DNA from 2 places in the Arthrobacter sp. R3-55 genome. Region 2 is predicted to be linked to the other one. Evidence: predicted binding sites of a transcription regulator. Region 2 holds the regulator's gene; the other holds the start of a gene.
The links. The regulator LexA, encoded in region 2, represses DNA repair genes until DNA is damaged. The targets are predictions, from matches to a motif close to TCGAACANNTGTTCGA.

Region 1: M1D51_RS00660 (shikimate dehydrogenase) is a predicted target of LexA. The motif match lies at 4,163-4,178, and genes of this name have one in related genera.

The regions. Positions count from the first base shown of each region.
Region 1 covers NZ_CP096423.1:131,297-137,630, forward strand. Annotated here, with positions in the region: gene M1D51_RS00645 (FG-GAP-like repeat-containing protein) at 1-1,535, shown strand, start outside; gene M1D51_RS00650 (MFS transporter) at 1,668-3,005, opposite strand; gene M1D51_RS00655 (IclR family transcriptional regulator) at 3,211-3,981, shown strand; gene M1D51_RS00660 (shikimate dehydrogenase) at 4,276-5,181, shown strand; gene M1D51_RS00665 (bifunctional sugar phosphate isomerase/epimerase/4-hydroxyphenylpyruvate dioxygenase family protein) at 5,181-6,334, shown strand, end outside.
Region 2 covers NZ_CP096423.1:3,043,006-3,049,339, reverse strand. Annotated here, with positions in the region: gene hflX (GTPase HflX) at 1-891, shown strand, start outside; gene M1D51_RS14075 (ATP-dependent DNA helicase) at 884-2,944, shown strand; gene lexA (transcriptional repressor LexA) at 2,941-3,684, opposite strand; gene M1D51_RS14065 (LysM peptidoglycan-binding domain-containing protein) at 4,032-4,391, shown strand; gene M1D51_RS14060 (histidinol-phosphate transaminase) at 4,470-5,588, shown strand; gene hisB (imidazoleglycerol-phosphate dehydratase HisB) at 5,635-6,261, shown strand; gene hisH (imidazole glycerol phosphate synthase subunit HisH) at 6,258-6,334, shown strand, end outside.

The sequences.
Region 1 (6,334 bases), 1.9 Mb from region 2:
CGGTCAGTGCCACCTCCGCCACCGTCACCATCAATGCAGATCCCAAACTGAAGACACGGATGAGCTTCTCCGCCGGTGATTTCGATGGCGACAAGCTGGCCGATGTTCTTTCCCGTGAATCGGACGGTTCACTCCTCCTTTACGCCGGCCTGCCCGGAAACCGCCTTGAAGTCCCTGTGCGGATCGGCTCGGGCTGGGACATTTTCAACGCAGTGCTGGGTACTTCCGATTTCAACGGCGACGGCTTCGCGGACATTGTGGCCCGCAGCAGTGACGGTGCGTTGTGGCTCTATCCGGGCAATGGCAAGGGCGGTTTCCTCCCGCGCAGCCAGGCGGGAGTTGGCTGGCAGGGCTTCACCCAATTGGTAGCTCCGGGTGACTTCAACGGCGACGGCCGGGCCGACCTCATCGCTGCCGGCGCCGACGGCCGCCTCTGGCTCTATCCCGGAAACGGCTCCGGCGGGTTCCTTGCCCAGCGTCAGATCGGCCAGGGCTGGGACGTGTTCACCAGTCTTTCCGCGGCGGGCACTTTCGGTGGCGGCACGGCAGGCCTCCTGGCCCGGTCGTCGGACGGCACCCTCTTCGCCTACCCCGGCGACGGCGCGGGCGGGCTCCTGCCGCGTACCGCCGTCGGAAGTGGTTGGAACCTGGCCGGCGACATCGTCGGTGGGCAGGAATTTACCGGTGACGGCAAAGCTGACGTCCTTGCCGTCGGCGCGCGGATGACCCTTTACCCGGGTGACGGGACAGGCTTCGCGGACCGCCTGGTGATCGGAAGCGGTTGGAACCAGTTCAGCCAGGTATGGGAGGCAGGCGACTTCGACGGCGATGCTGCCGCCGACATTCTGGCTCGCGGCGCCGACGGTATTTTGTGGCTCTATCCGGGCAGCGGTTCAGGTGGATTCCTGCCGCGCGTACAGGTGGGGACGGGCTGGAATATGTTCACCTCAGTCCTGAGCGTCGGCGATTTTGACGGCGACAGGCACCCGGATCTTGCGGCCAGGGCCTCCGATGGGACCTTGTGGCTGTACCCCACCGATGGGAAGGGGCAGTTCCTCGCCCGCAAGCAGATCGGCACGGGCTGGCAAGGGTTCACGCAGCTGCTGGCACCGGGTGACTTCTCCGGGGATGGCCGGTCCGACATTCTGGCGCGCGCCGGGGACGGAACCTTGTGGCTCTACCCGGGCAACGGTGCCGGCGGATTCCAGCCATGGAAGCAGATCGGTACGGGTTGGAATATCTTCAACGCCGTGATGCAGGGCAGTGATTTCAACGGTGACGGCCGGGAGGACGTCCTGGCCCGCGGGACAGACGGCGCCTTGTGGCTCTACCCGGGTAATGGCAACGGTGGATTCCTTGCCCGGCAGTACTTGGGCTCCGGCTGGAACATTTTCGGTTCCTTCGCCGCCCTTGGCAACGCTTTCACGGGGACAGGCGATCCGTCCCTTGTGGGCGTGGCCGGTGATGGAACACTGCTGCTCTATTCAGGCACAGGGACGGGGAAGTTCAAGCCAGTGGCCTTGGACCCGCGGTAGCCCGCCCACGGAGTTGTCCACAGGAGAGCCTTCCCACGGGTTCAAGACGAGCGAAAAGCCCGGAGTGTCTGGTGACACTCCGGGCTTTTCGCTGCTTCCCTGGTCTCAGCCCAGCGGGGCTGAGCGCAGGGCTTACGCGTGCTGCGTTTGCTTGGGCAGGCCGAGCTCGGCGGTGGGAGTTTTGGCTGATTCGCGGGCAGTCATGGCAGAGACGGCTGCGATCACGCAGATCACGGCGGTGAAGATGGAAATCTGCACCCAGCCGCCCGGTTTGGTTCCGCCCAGTGCGGTCACGATTGCGGGGGCGAACCCTGCCATAAGGAAGCCGAGCTGGGTTCCGATGGCGAGGCCGGAGAAACGGACCTTGGTGCTGAACATTTCACCGTAGAAGGACGGCCAGACGGCGTTGGCTGCAGCGTAGCCGAAGGAGAAGAACACCACGGAGACCAGGAACATCAGCGGTACATTGCCGCCTTCGAGGGTCAGCAGGAAGACCGGGGTCATGATGGCGCTGGCGAAGGCGCCATAGATAAACACTGGCTTCCGGCCGATCTTGTCCGCGAGCATGCCGAACAGCGGCTGGGTTCCGAGGGCCACCACATTGGCCACAACCACCAGCCACAGGGTGATGGTGCTGCTGACGCCGGCAACATCCTGGGCGTACTTGATGGCCAACGTTCCAAAGACTGTGCTGACTGCGGCGATGAAGGCGCAGCAGACCACGCGGAGAACATCGCGCCAGTGCAGCTTGAGGAGATCGGCTACGGGGAGCTTGGAGATTTGGTTGTTTTTCTTGGCTTCAGCGAAGGCCGGGGGCTCGTGCAGGGTGCGGCGGATGAAGAAGGCCACCAGGACCACCACAGCGCTGAGCCAGAACGGGATGCGCCAGCCGATGCTGTATTTGATGTCGTCGGGCAGTGCCACTACGGGAATGAAGACCAGCGCGGCCAGGATTTGGCCTCCCTGGGTTCCAGTGAGGGTCCAGGACGTAAAGAAGGATCGACGGTTGTCCGGGGCGTGTTCCAGTGTCATGGAAGAGGCACCTGCTTGCTCGCCGGCGGCAGAAAGCCCTTGGCACAAGCGGGCAAGTACCAGCAGGACCGGCGCCCACCAGCCGATGGTCTTGAAGTCCGGGAGGCAGCCGATCACAAAGGTGGCTGCGCCCATGAGGACCAGAGTGAACATCAGGACTTTTTGCCGGCCGATCCGGTCACCAAAGTGTCCCAGAATCACTGCTCCCACGGGGCGGGCAACGTAGGCGAAGCCGAAGGTCGCGAACGACATGATGGCCGCATTGGCATCGGCGGAGGGGAAGAAGACATGGGGGAAGATCAGGGCCGCGGCAGAGCCGAAGATGAAGAAGTCGTAGTACTCGACCGCGCTGCCCAGGAAGCTGGCAAGCGCTGCTTTCTTGGGGGTTCCGGCGGCGGTTTCAGTGCCTGGCGTCGCTGACGGCATTGTTTGGCTCATGGGTGGTTCCTTCTGTGACGACGATGTCGCGAATCTGGCTTCTAGGGGGAGACCCAAGCGAGGTGCGGCCGGTCGATCCCTCACAAGTAACCACATGGTGAGAGCTACTTGTGTAATACAGCAATAGTGGCTGTGAGTGGGGTCACTTGTCAAGAGATGTCACCACCATCTAGAAATAGCTCTCACATTGTGAGAGCATCAAGTCATGAGTGTGAAAGAGGACACAAAGACCGACATGGTCGGCAAGGCCTTGAGCCTGTTGGTTTTACTGGGCAATGAACCGCGCGGGGCGAGCGCGGCAGATCTGGCGAGGAGTGCAAACCTTCCGTTCAGTACCACGTACAGGCTGCTGGGCTCCCTGACGCGAGATGGCTTTGTTGACTACGAGCCCGACGGACGGCGCTATCACCTGGGATTGCGTGTCTTCCAGCTCGGCCAGCGGGTCTCGAATCATCACGGCTTCGCGGCCACCGCATTGCCGGTCCTCCAGAGGGTCACGGAGAGCACGCATGAGGCCACCATCCTCTCCGTTCGGGATGGAAACCATCACCTCACCGTCAATAAGGTGGACGGCCCCAAGACCTTCCGGGTGACCAGCGATCCCGGTCATCTGGGTGCGCTGCACACGACGTCGGTGGGCAAGGCGATCGTGGCGTTCGAGGATGAGATTGAGAGGAAGCGACTCCTTGAGGAGCTCCCGTTGGAGCCGTTGACCGAGCGTTCCATCACGGATCGGGACGCGTTTAGGGCGGAAATTGAGCAGGTTCGCCGCCAGGGCTATGCCGTCATGGACGAAGAAAACGAAATCGGGATGCGCGCCGTCGCAGTCCCTGTCCTCAACTCCCAGGGGCACGCCTTTGCTTCCGTCGCCACGGCGGTGCCGGTGTTCCGGATGAGCATGGAAGAACTGATCGCACACGTCCCCACGCTGCAGGAAGCCGCGGCTGAGTTGTCGGCCCGCCTGCCCCAGCGCTAGCCCTCGTTGCGAGGCCCGCTTTGCGCCCCAAACTCACCCGCAGGTACGCAGAGCGGGCCCCGCAACGCACCCCCCCTTCGTTGCGAGGCCCGCTTTGCGCCCCAAACCCGCCCGCAGGCACGTAAAGCGGGCCCCGCAACGCACCATCACACCAACTATCCATCGCCAAGATGTTCGCGATAAGAACAAGCGTGCGGAATATGAACACTTGTAGTAACCTCAATAACACCCGGTCAGGCGGCGCCCTCCAAAAGTGCCAAATGCCCGCGGTGCTGAAGTCAAAGGAGCTTTAGGATGAGCAACCGAGCCGAGTCCGTTCTGGTGGGCCTCATAGGCGAAGGCGTCATGCCCTCGCTCACGCCGCCCATGCATGAACGCGAAGCCGATGTGCAGGGCCTTCGCTTGCTGTACCGCCCCATCGACCTGCTGGAACTCGCGTTACCGGCCACCGCCGTCGGGGATCTCCTGACCGCCGCCCGGCGCATGGGCTACAACGGCCTCAACATCACGCATCCGTGCAAGCAGTTGGTGCTTGAGCACCTTGATGAAATTTCCGACGACGCCCGTCGGCTGGGTGCCGTCAACACAGTCCTGATCCAGGACAGCCGGCTGATCGGCCACAACACAGACTTCTCCGGTTTCGGCTCGGCGCTCGCTGAGGGGCTCCCGAACGCCACACTGGATCGCGTGGTCCAGCTTGGTGCGGGAGGTGCCGGCTCCGCCGTCGCCTACGCCCTCCTCACCGCCGGCGTCAGTACGCTGGACCTTGTAGACATGGACCCGGCCCGTGCAGCAGAACGCGCTGCGGAACTGGGTGCTCTCTTCCCGGACGCCACGGTCACGCCCCGGAGTACTGCAGAGCTGCCGGGGATCATGCCGCTGGCTGATGGATTGGTGCACTGCACCCCGATCGGCATGGCCGCCCACCCCGGACTTCCCTTGGACATCGAAATGCTGGAACCGCGCCACTGGGTGGCGGATATCGTCTACCGGCCCATCGAAACGCAGCTGGTTCGCCAGGCGCGCGCCAAGGGCTGTGACGTCCTCGACGGCGGCCGGATGGCGGTCGGTCAGGCGGCCGACGCTTTCCAACTCATCACCGGCCGCAAAGCCGACCGGGAGCGGATGCGGGCACACTTCCTTGAGCTGATCGCGGCGGAAGACTCAGCCGCCCCGCAGCTTGCGAAGGCGGGCCGCTGATGCGCACAGGAATCGCAACGGTCTGCCTGTCCGGCACTCTGAAAGAGAAAATGCAGGCCTGCGCCATTGCGGGGTTCGACGGCATCGAGATCTTCGAACAGGACCTGGTCACCTCGCCGCTCAGCCCTGAGGAAGTCCGCAAAATGGCCGCGGATCTTGGCTTGGGCCTCGATCTCTACCAGCCGTTCCGCGACTTCGACGGCGTCACTCCGGACCTGCTGAAGGCCAACCTCAAGCGGGCAGAGGCCAAGTTCAACCTGATGGAACGCCTTGGCATGGACACCATCCTGGTCTGCTCCAACGTTGCCACGGCAACCATCGACGATGATGACCTCCGGGCTGAACAGCTGGCCGAACTCGCCGGGCTGGCGGGGGATCACGGCGTCAAAGTTGCCTACGAAGCACTGGCTTGGGGCAAATACGTCAACGACTACGAGCATGCGTACCGCCTGGTGGAGATGGTGGACCACCCCAACCTGGGCACCTGCCTGGACTCGTTCCACATCCTGTCCCGCGATTGGGACACCGCGCCCATCGAGGACATCAACGCGGAGAAGATCTTCTTCGTCCAGGTAGCGGATGCCCCCAAGCTCTCCATGGACGTGCTCTCCTGGAGCCGGCACTACCGGGTTTTCCCCGGGGAGGGCCAGTTTGAGCTCGCCAAGTTCATGGGCCATGTGGTCCGCGCAGGCTACACGGGCCCGGTCTCGCTCGAAGTGTTCAACGACGTCTTCCGCCAGTCGGACACCGATCGCACGGCCGTGGACGCCATGCGCTCCCTGATCTGGCTTGAGGAGCAGAGTGCCGCATGGCTCGCAAGCACCTCCGCGGAAGGGGGAACCGACGCAAAAGCCGGGCTCCGCCGTCGTTATCCCATGGAACTTGCCACGCTGCCCAAAGTGGACGAGCCCGCCGGCTTCAACTTCGCCGAGGTCAAAGCTGACGACACCGCACAGCTGGAGAAGCTCCTGGGCCAACTCGGGTTCGCGTTCGAGGGGCGGCACCGCACCAAGGACGTCCAGCTCTGGACCATGGGCCAGGCCCGCCTGATCATCAACGAGCAAGCGGCATCCCACGCGGAACCGGCTATCGCCGCTTTGGGGTTCGACGTCGACTCCCCAGTGATTGCCTCCGCCCGCGCCCAGCAGCTCAA
Region 2 (6,334 bases):
CTGCTGCCGCGCCTTCGTGGTTGGGGTGACTCCATGTCCCGCCAGGCCGGTGGCCAGGTGGGCGGCGCAGGGGCGGGCATGGGCTCGCGTGGTCCCGGTGAAACCAAGATCGAACTGGACCGTCGCCGGATCCGCACCCGGATGGCCAAGCTCCGGCGTGAAATCGCAGCCATGAAGCCGGCACGGGAGACCAAACGTGCCAATCGTCGTCGTAATGCAGTTCCCTCTGTTGCCATTGCCGGCTACACGAACGCCGGCAAGTCCTCCCTCCTGAACCGTCTTACTGACGCCGGGGTCCTGGTGGAGAACGCCCTGTTCGCCACCCTGGATCCCACCGTTCGTAAAGCGCAGACGCCCGATGGCATCGGTTACACGCTGGCGGACACTGTGGGGTTTGTCCGTTCACTGCCCACGCAGCTGATTGAGGCCTTCCGTTCCACGCTGGAAGAGGTGGCGGACGCCGACCTGATCCTGCACGTCGTGGATGCCTCACATCCGGACCCCGAAGGCCAGATCGCTGCTGTCCGCGCTGTCTTCACGGAAGTGGATGCCCGCAAGGTGCCGGAGATCATCGTCCTGAACAAGGTCGATGTCGCGGATCCCTTCGTGGTGGAGCGCCTCAAGCAGAAGGAACCCCGGCACGCAGTGGTTTCCACCCGCACTGGCCAAGGCATCGCGGAGTTGCTGGAAGAGATCAGCCAATCCATTCCCCGTCCAGGCGTGCGCTTGGAACTGCTCATTCCCTACGACCGTGGCGAAATGATCAGCAAACTGCACAGTTCCGACTCTGAGATCCTCACCCTCGAACACGAGGAAAACGGGACGCGCGTGGTGGTTATGGTCCGCGAAGGACTGGCAGCCGAACTGGAGCCATTCATTACCAATGGTTGAGAAGGTGGCGGCGGACGCCGTCGAGTCGTTGGGGGAGAAAACCACCCTCGAGTTGTTGGACCGGGCTGTTGCCGGCATGGGCGGTCAAAGCCGTGCCGGTCAGCATGAAATGGCCAAACATGTCACCAGGGCCATCGAAACCGGCGAACACCTGCTGGTCCAGGCGGGAACGGGAACAGGAAAGTCTTTGGCGTACCTGATTCCCTTGATTGCACATTCAATGGACAGCGATAAACCGACTCTGGTATCCACCGCCACCTTGGCTCTCCAAACGCAGATTGTGGGCCGCGACTTACCGCGGCTGCTGGAGAACATCAACCCCGCTCTTGAACGGCCAGTCAAGGTTGCGCTGGTCAAGGGCAGGGCAAACTATGTCTGCCGGCAAAAGCTTGAAGGCGGCTTCCCCAGTGAGGAACCGTCCGAGGGGCAACTGTTTTCCTTGGGCGAGGACACCAGTGTCCCGCATTTTGCTGCCTCCATGGGAGGACCTCAATCCCAGCTGGGCAAGGAAGTGGTCCGGCTCCGGGAGTGGGCGGAAAAGACCGAAACCGGCGACCGTGACGAGCTCATGCCCGGCGTCACTGACCGTGCTTGGAGACAAGTCTCCGTGACGTCCATGGAGTGTCTCGGCGCGCAGAAGTGTCCCCTCGCGGAAGAGTGCTTCAGCGAGCTGGCAAGGTCGCGCGCAGGTGAAGCCGACGTCGTTGTCACCAACCACGCCATGCTGGCCGTGAGCGCCTTCGAGGGTTTGGCTGTGCTGCCTGAGTACGACGTCGTGGTGGTCGATGAGGCCCACGAGCTGCAGGACCGTGTGACCGGTGCGGTCTCCGGGCAGCTGTCCGTTGCCATGGTCCACGCGGCGGCCTCAAGTGCCCGCAAGCACACCGCCATCACCGTGGATGCCCTCAATGCTGCTGCCGATCGCCTGGATATGGCCATCGCGGGTGTGCCCAACGGACTTCTGCCCAGTGGGCTCAATGACGAACAACTCGATTGCCTGGACCAGTTGCGGGATGCCACGCGAGCGGCGCTGTCCGATTCCAAGACGGACTCCTCAAACGCGGTCGACGGCGGCAGGCAACTGGCGCGCTCACGGCTCATGCTCATCCTGGAGTTGTGTGAGCGCATGCTGGCAGCCAAGGAAAACCGGGAAGTCGTGTGGTTCTCTCGGAACAGCACTTTTGACCCCCAACAGGGATATTCCCAACCCGACGAGACTGCGCCTGCACTTATCAACATCGCTCCGTTGAGCGTTGCGGGCCGCTTGCGGGAGGGCTTGTTTGCGGGCCACACGGTGGTGCTCACCTCTGCCACGCTGGCCATAGGCTCGGCATTTGAGCCGGCCGCAGGTGGCCTGGGGCTGATTGGCGATGGGGCCCCCGGCTGGACGGGTATCGACGTCGGATCGCCCTTCGATTACCCCAAGCAAGGCGTGCTTTACGTGGCCAAGCACCTGCCCAAGCCTGGCCGGGGAACCTCGCCCGAGGCCCTGGACGAGTTGGAAGACCTCATCCGTGCCTCCGGTGGGGGAGCATTGTGTCTTTTCTCCTCGCGACGTGCGGCCGAAGAAGCTGCGGACGCCATGAGGCTGCGCCTGGACGTCAGCATTCTCTGTCAGGGTGAGTCCACTATGGCGGCCCTGGTGAAACAGTTCGCCGACGAACCCGATACCTGCCTTTTCGGAACGATGTCGCTCTGGCAAGGCGTGGATGTGCCGGGCGGTTCGTGCCGCCTGGTGGTCATCGACCGCATTCCCTTCCCGCGTCCGGATGACCCCCTGATGACTGCGCGCTCACGTGCAGTGGCACAATCGGGCGGAAACGGATTCATGGCCGTTTCAGCGACCCATGCAGCCATCCGTCTTGCCCAAGGTGCAGGTCGCCTCATTCGATCCACGGGCGACAAAGGTGTTGTAGCGGTTTTGGATTCCCGGCTCTCTACCGAACGCTATGGAGGCTTCCTGCGGGCCGCCCTGCCGCCATTCTGGGCGACGACGGACAGGAAGGTCGTGCGGGGCGTGCTGGAGCGGCTGGGGTCCTCCAAGGCCTCCTAGAGGGAACGCAGGACCGAAACAACCTTGCCCATGATGGTGGCTTGGTCGCCGAGGATGGGTTCGTACTGGGTGTTCTGGGGTAGCAGCCACGTGTGGCCGTCGCGCTGCCTGAAGGTCTTGACGGTTGCTTCGTCGTCCAGCAGGGCGGCAACGATGTCGCCATTGATGGCATCGTTCTGCCTGCGGACAACTACCCAGTCACCATCGCAGATCGCGGCGTCGATCATGGAGTCGCCGGCTACCTTGAGCATGAACAGCTCACCGTGCCCTACAAGCTGCCGGGGCAGCGGTAGGACGTCCTCCACTGTCTGGTCGGCAAGGATGGGTCCGCCGGCAGCGATCCGGCCAACCAACGGCACCATGGCGGTATCGCTGGCACTGGCAAGCTCAGTGACGGCGAGGCCTCCGGTGCTGCGGAGGGTTGCGGGCGCTTCCACTCCAGGAATGGGTCCACCATCCAAAGTCAGCGGCATAAGGACTTCCATGGCGCGCGGACGCTTGGGGTCCCTGCGGAGGTAGCCAAGCTTCTCCAACTGGGAAAGCTGATGCGTGACGCTGGACAGGCTTGCCAGGCCAACGGTGTCGCCAATCTCACGCATGCTGGGTGGATAGCCGTTGTCATTGACCGAGCGCTGGATGGTTTCCAGGATCTTCTTCTGCCGGACGGTCAGGCTCTTGGGACTCTTTTGAGGCTGCTGGCTCCGCAGGGGTGCCCCGCCGCCGGTGGCTTTCGCTGCCATGTTCGCCAATGCCTTTCCATTCCGCCCGGAGTGCCCCGGGGACGTCAGGGTCTGCAAAAAAATGTCAGACCCTCCTGTTCCACTGAAACAGTGCTGTTTCTTCACTCAAACGTAGGGCAGCCACAGGCGTTTATCAAACATTTGTTCTAGCGAGTCTCGACACCGTTCGTTGATAAGTGCTAAAAATGTCATAGCAAGGTTCGAATATGTGTTCTATAAATCTGCTCCAGGCGTTGGATGTTCGAACGAGGTGTTCGAACAGACGGCGCCGGGGCAGGGGAACACACAGAATTGGCAGCCATGTACCGGCACCCGGCGCACGGCAATAGCTCAGAAGGGCTCAGCTCATGTCCGCAATCACTACGTTCGCTGATTTCCGCACCACCCAGGCGCCGGCGCGCCTGCGCCTGACCCGACGGGGGCGGATGGTCTTTTTCGGCATCCCGGCCATGCTGCTGGTTGCCGCATTGCTGAGCCTTGCAGGCTTTATTACCTCACCTGCCAAAGCTTCGGATTCGCAGGCGCAACTGCAGCCGCCCGTCGCCATCACCGTGACGGTCCAGCCGGGACAGTCGCTCTGGGGCATTGCCGGCGCCGCTGCTCCTGAGCGGGATCCCCGCGACGTCATCGCTGAGATCATCCAGCTCAACGACCTCCGTGGGGGCCGTATCCAGCCCGGCCAGCAGCTGTTCGTGCCGGCAAATTAGTTCGTACCGTCGGTATGTGAGCCGGCCGCCCTGCGTCACAGTTAGTCGGCAGTCCCGGCAGCCCCTTAAACTGTCTTGGTGAGTGACCAGCTTGAGCGACTAGACCGACTACCCCTTCGGACCAACCTGCGTGGACTTAGCCCATACGGCGCACCGCAGCTTGACGTCCCCATTTTGCTCAACGTCAACGAAAACACCCATGGCGTCCCTGCCGACGTGCAGGCGGCCATCACGGAAGCTGTTGCTGCCGCCGCCACCGGCCTCAACCGCTACCCGGACCGGGAGTTTACGGAACTTCGGGAGTCCCTGGCCGAATACCTCGGCCACAACCTCACCCCGGACAACATCTGGGCGGCCAATGGATCCAATGAGGTTCTGCAACAGATCCTCCAGGCGTTTGGCGGCCCCGGACGAAAAGCCTTGGGATTCCCGCCCACGTACTCCATGTATCCCTTGCTTGCCAGTGGCACTGATACGGAATACGTCAGCGGCATCAGGGCTGAGGATTACGGACTGGATGCAGAATCAGCCGCCGCGCAGGTCCGGGATACGGGCGCCAACATTGTTTTCCTGTGCTCACCCAACAACCCCACAGGTACAGGGCTGACCCTTGACGTCGTCGAGGCCGTTTACGAGGCCGGCGAAGCGAGCCGTGCCATCGTGATCGTCGATGAGGCCTACCACGAGTTCGCGCACGACAACACTCCGAGTGCGCTGACGCTGCTGCCCGGACGCGAGCGTTTGATCGTCTCCCGCACCATGAGCAAAGCGTTCGCCCTGGCCGGCGCCCGGCTGGGCTATATGGCTGCAGCTCCCGAGGTCACGGATGCCATCAGGCTGGTCCGCCTCCCGTACCACCTATCCGCTGTCACTCAGGCAACCGCCCTGGCTGCGCTCAACCACCGCGAAGCCCTCATGGCCGACGTTGAGGACATTAAGGTCCAGCGCGACCGCATCGTGACCGAACTCCTGCGCATGGGACTAAAGCCTGCGGCCTCGGACTCGAACTATGTCTTCTTCGGTGGGCTCGAGAACCCGCACGCCATCTGGCAGGGCCTGCTTGATGCCGGAGTGCTGATTCGCGATGTCGGTATTCCGGGCCACTTGCGGGTCACCGCGGGAACCGAACCGGAAACTACGGCTTTCCTCGAGGCGCTGGAAGCGCTGCTGGATGGCCAGGCGCCACAGTCCGCCTAAACTTGTCTATAGACCCACCCCACTCTTCGTGTATAAGGACGTCCCAATGAGCGAAACCGGCGCCACGCCGTCCGCTGCCCGTACTGCGCGCATGGAGCGCACCACCAGCGAATCCTCGGTCCTGGTGGAGATCAACCTGGACGGGGCCGGTGTCTCGGACATCAGCACCTCCGTACCGTTCTATGACCACATGCTGACTGCCCTGTGCAAGCACTCGCTGATTGACATGACCGTCAAAGCCACAGGCGATACCCACATTGACGCCCACCACACGGTGGAAGACGTGGCCATCACCTTCGGCGAGGTCCTGCGCACCGCTTTGGGCAACAAAGCCGGCATTCGTCGCTTTGGCGAAGCCACGGTTCCGTTGGATGAAGCCCTGGCCCATGCTGTCGTGGATGTTTCCGGGCGGCCTTACCTGGTCCACGGGGGTGAACCCGCCGGGCAGGAGTACCACCTCATTGGTGGTCACTTCACCGGCTCCTTGACCCGGCACGTCTTCGAGGCCATCACGCTGCACGCAGGCATCTGCTTGCACATGAACGTCCTTGCCGGCCGCGATCCCCACCACATTGTCGAAGCTCAATTCAAGGCCTTTGCCAGGGCACTGCGTGCCGCAGTGGAATCGGATCCCCGGGTTGAGGGCATTCCGTCCACCAAGGGGGCATTGTGAGCGGACAAGTACTCAAGGACGGGGCAGTGGCCGACACCAGCGCGTTGGTCAAGCCCGAGTCCCCGGAAGGCAA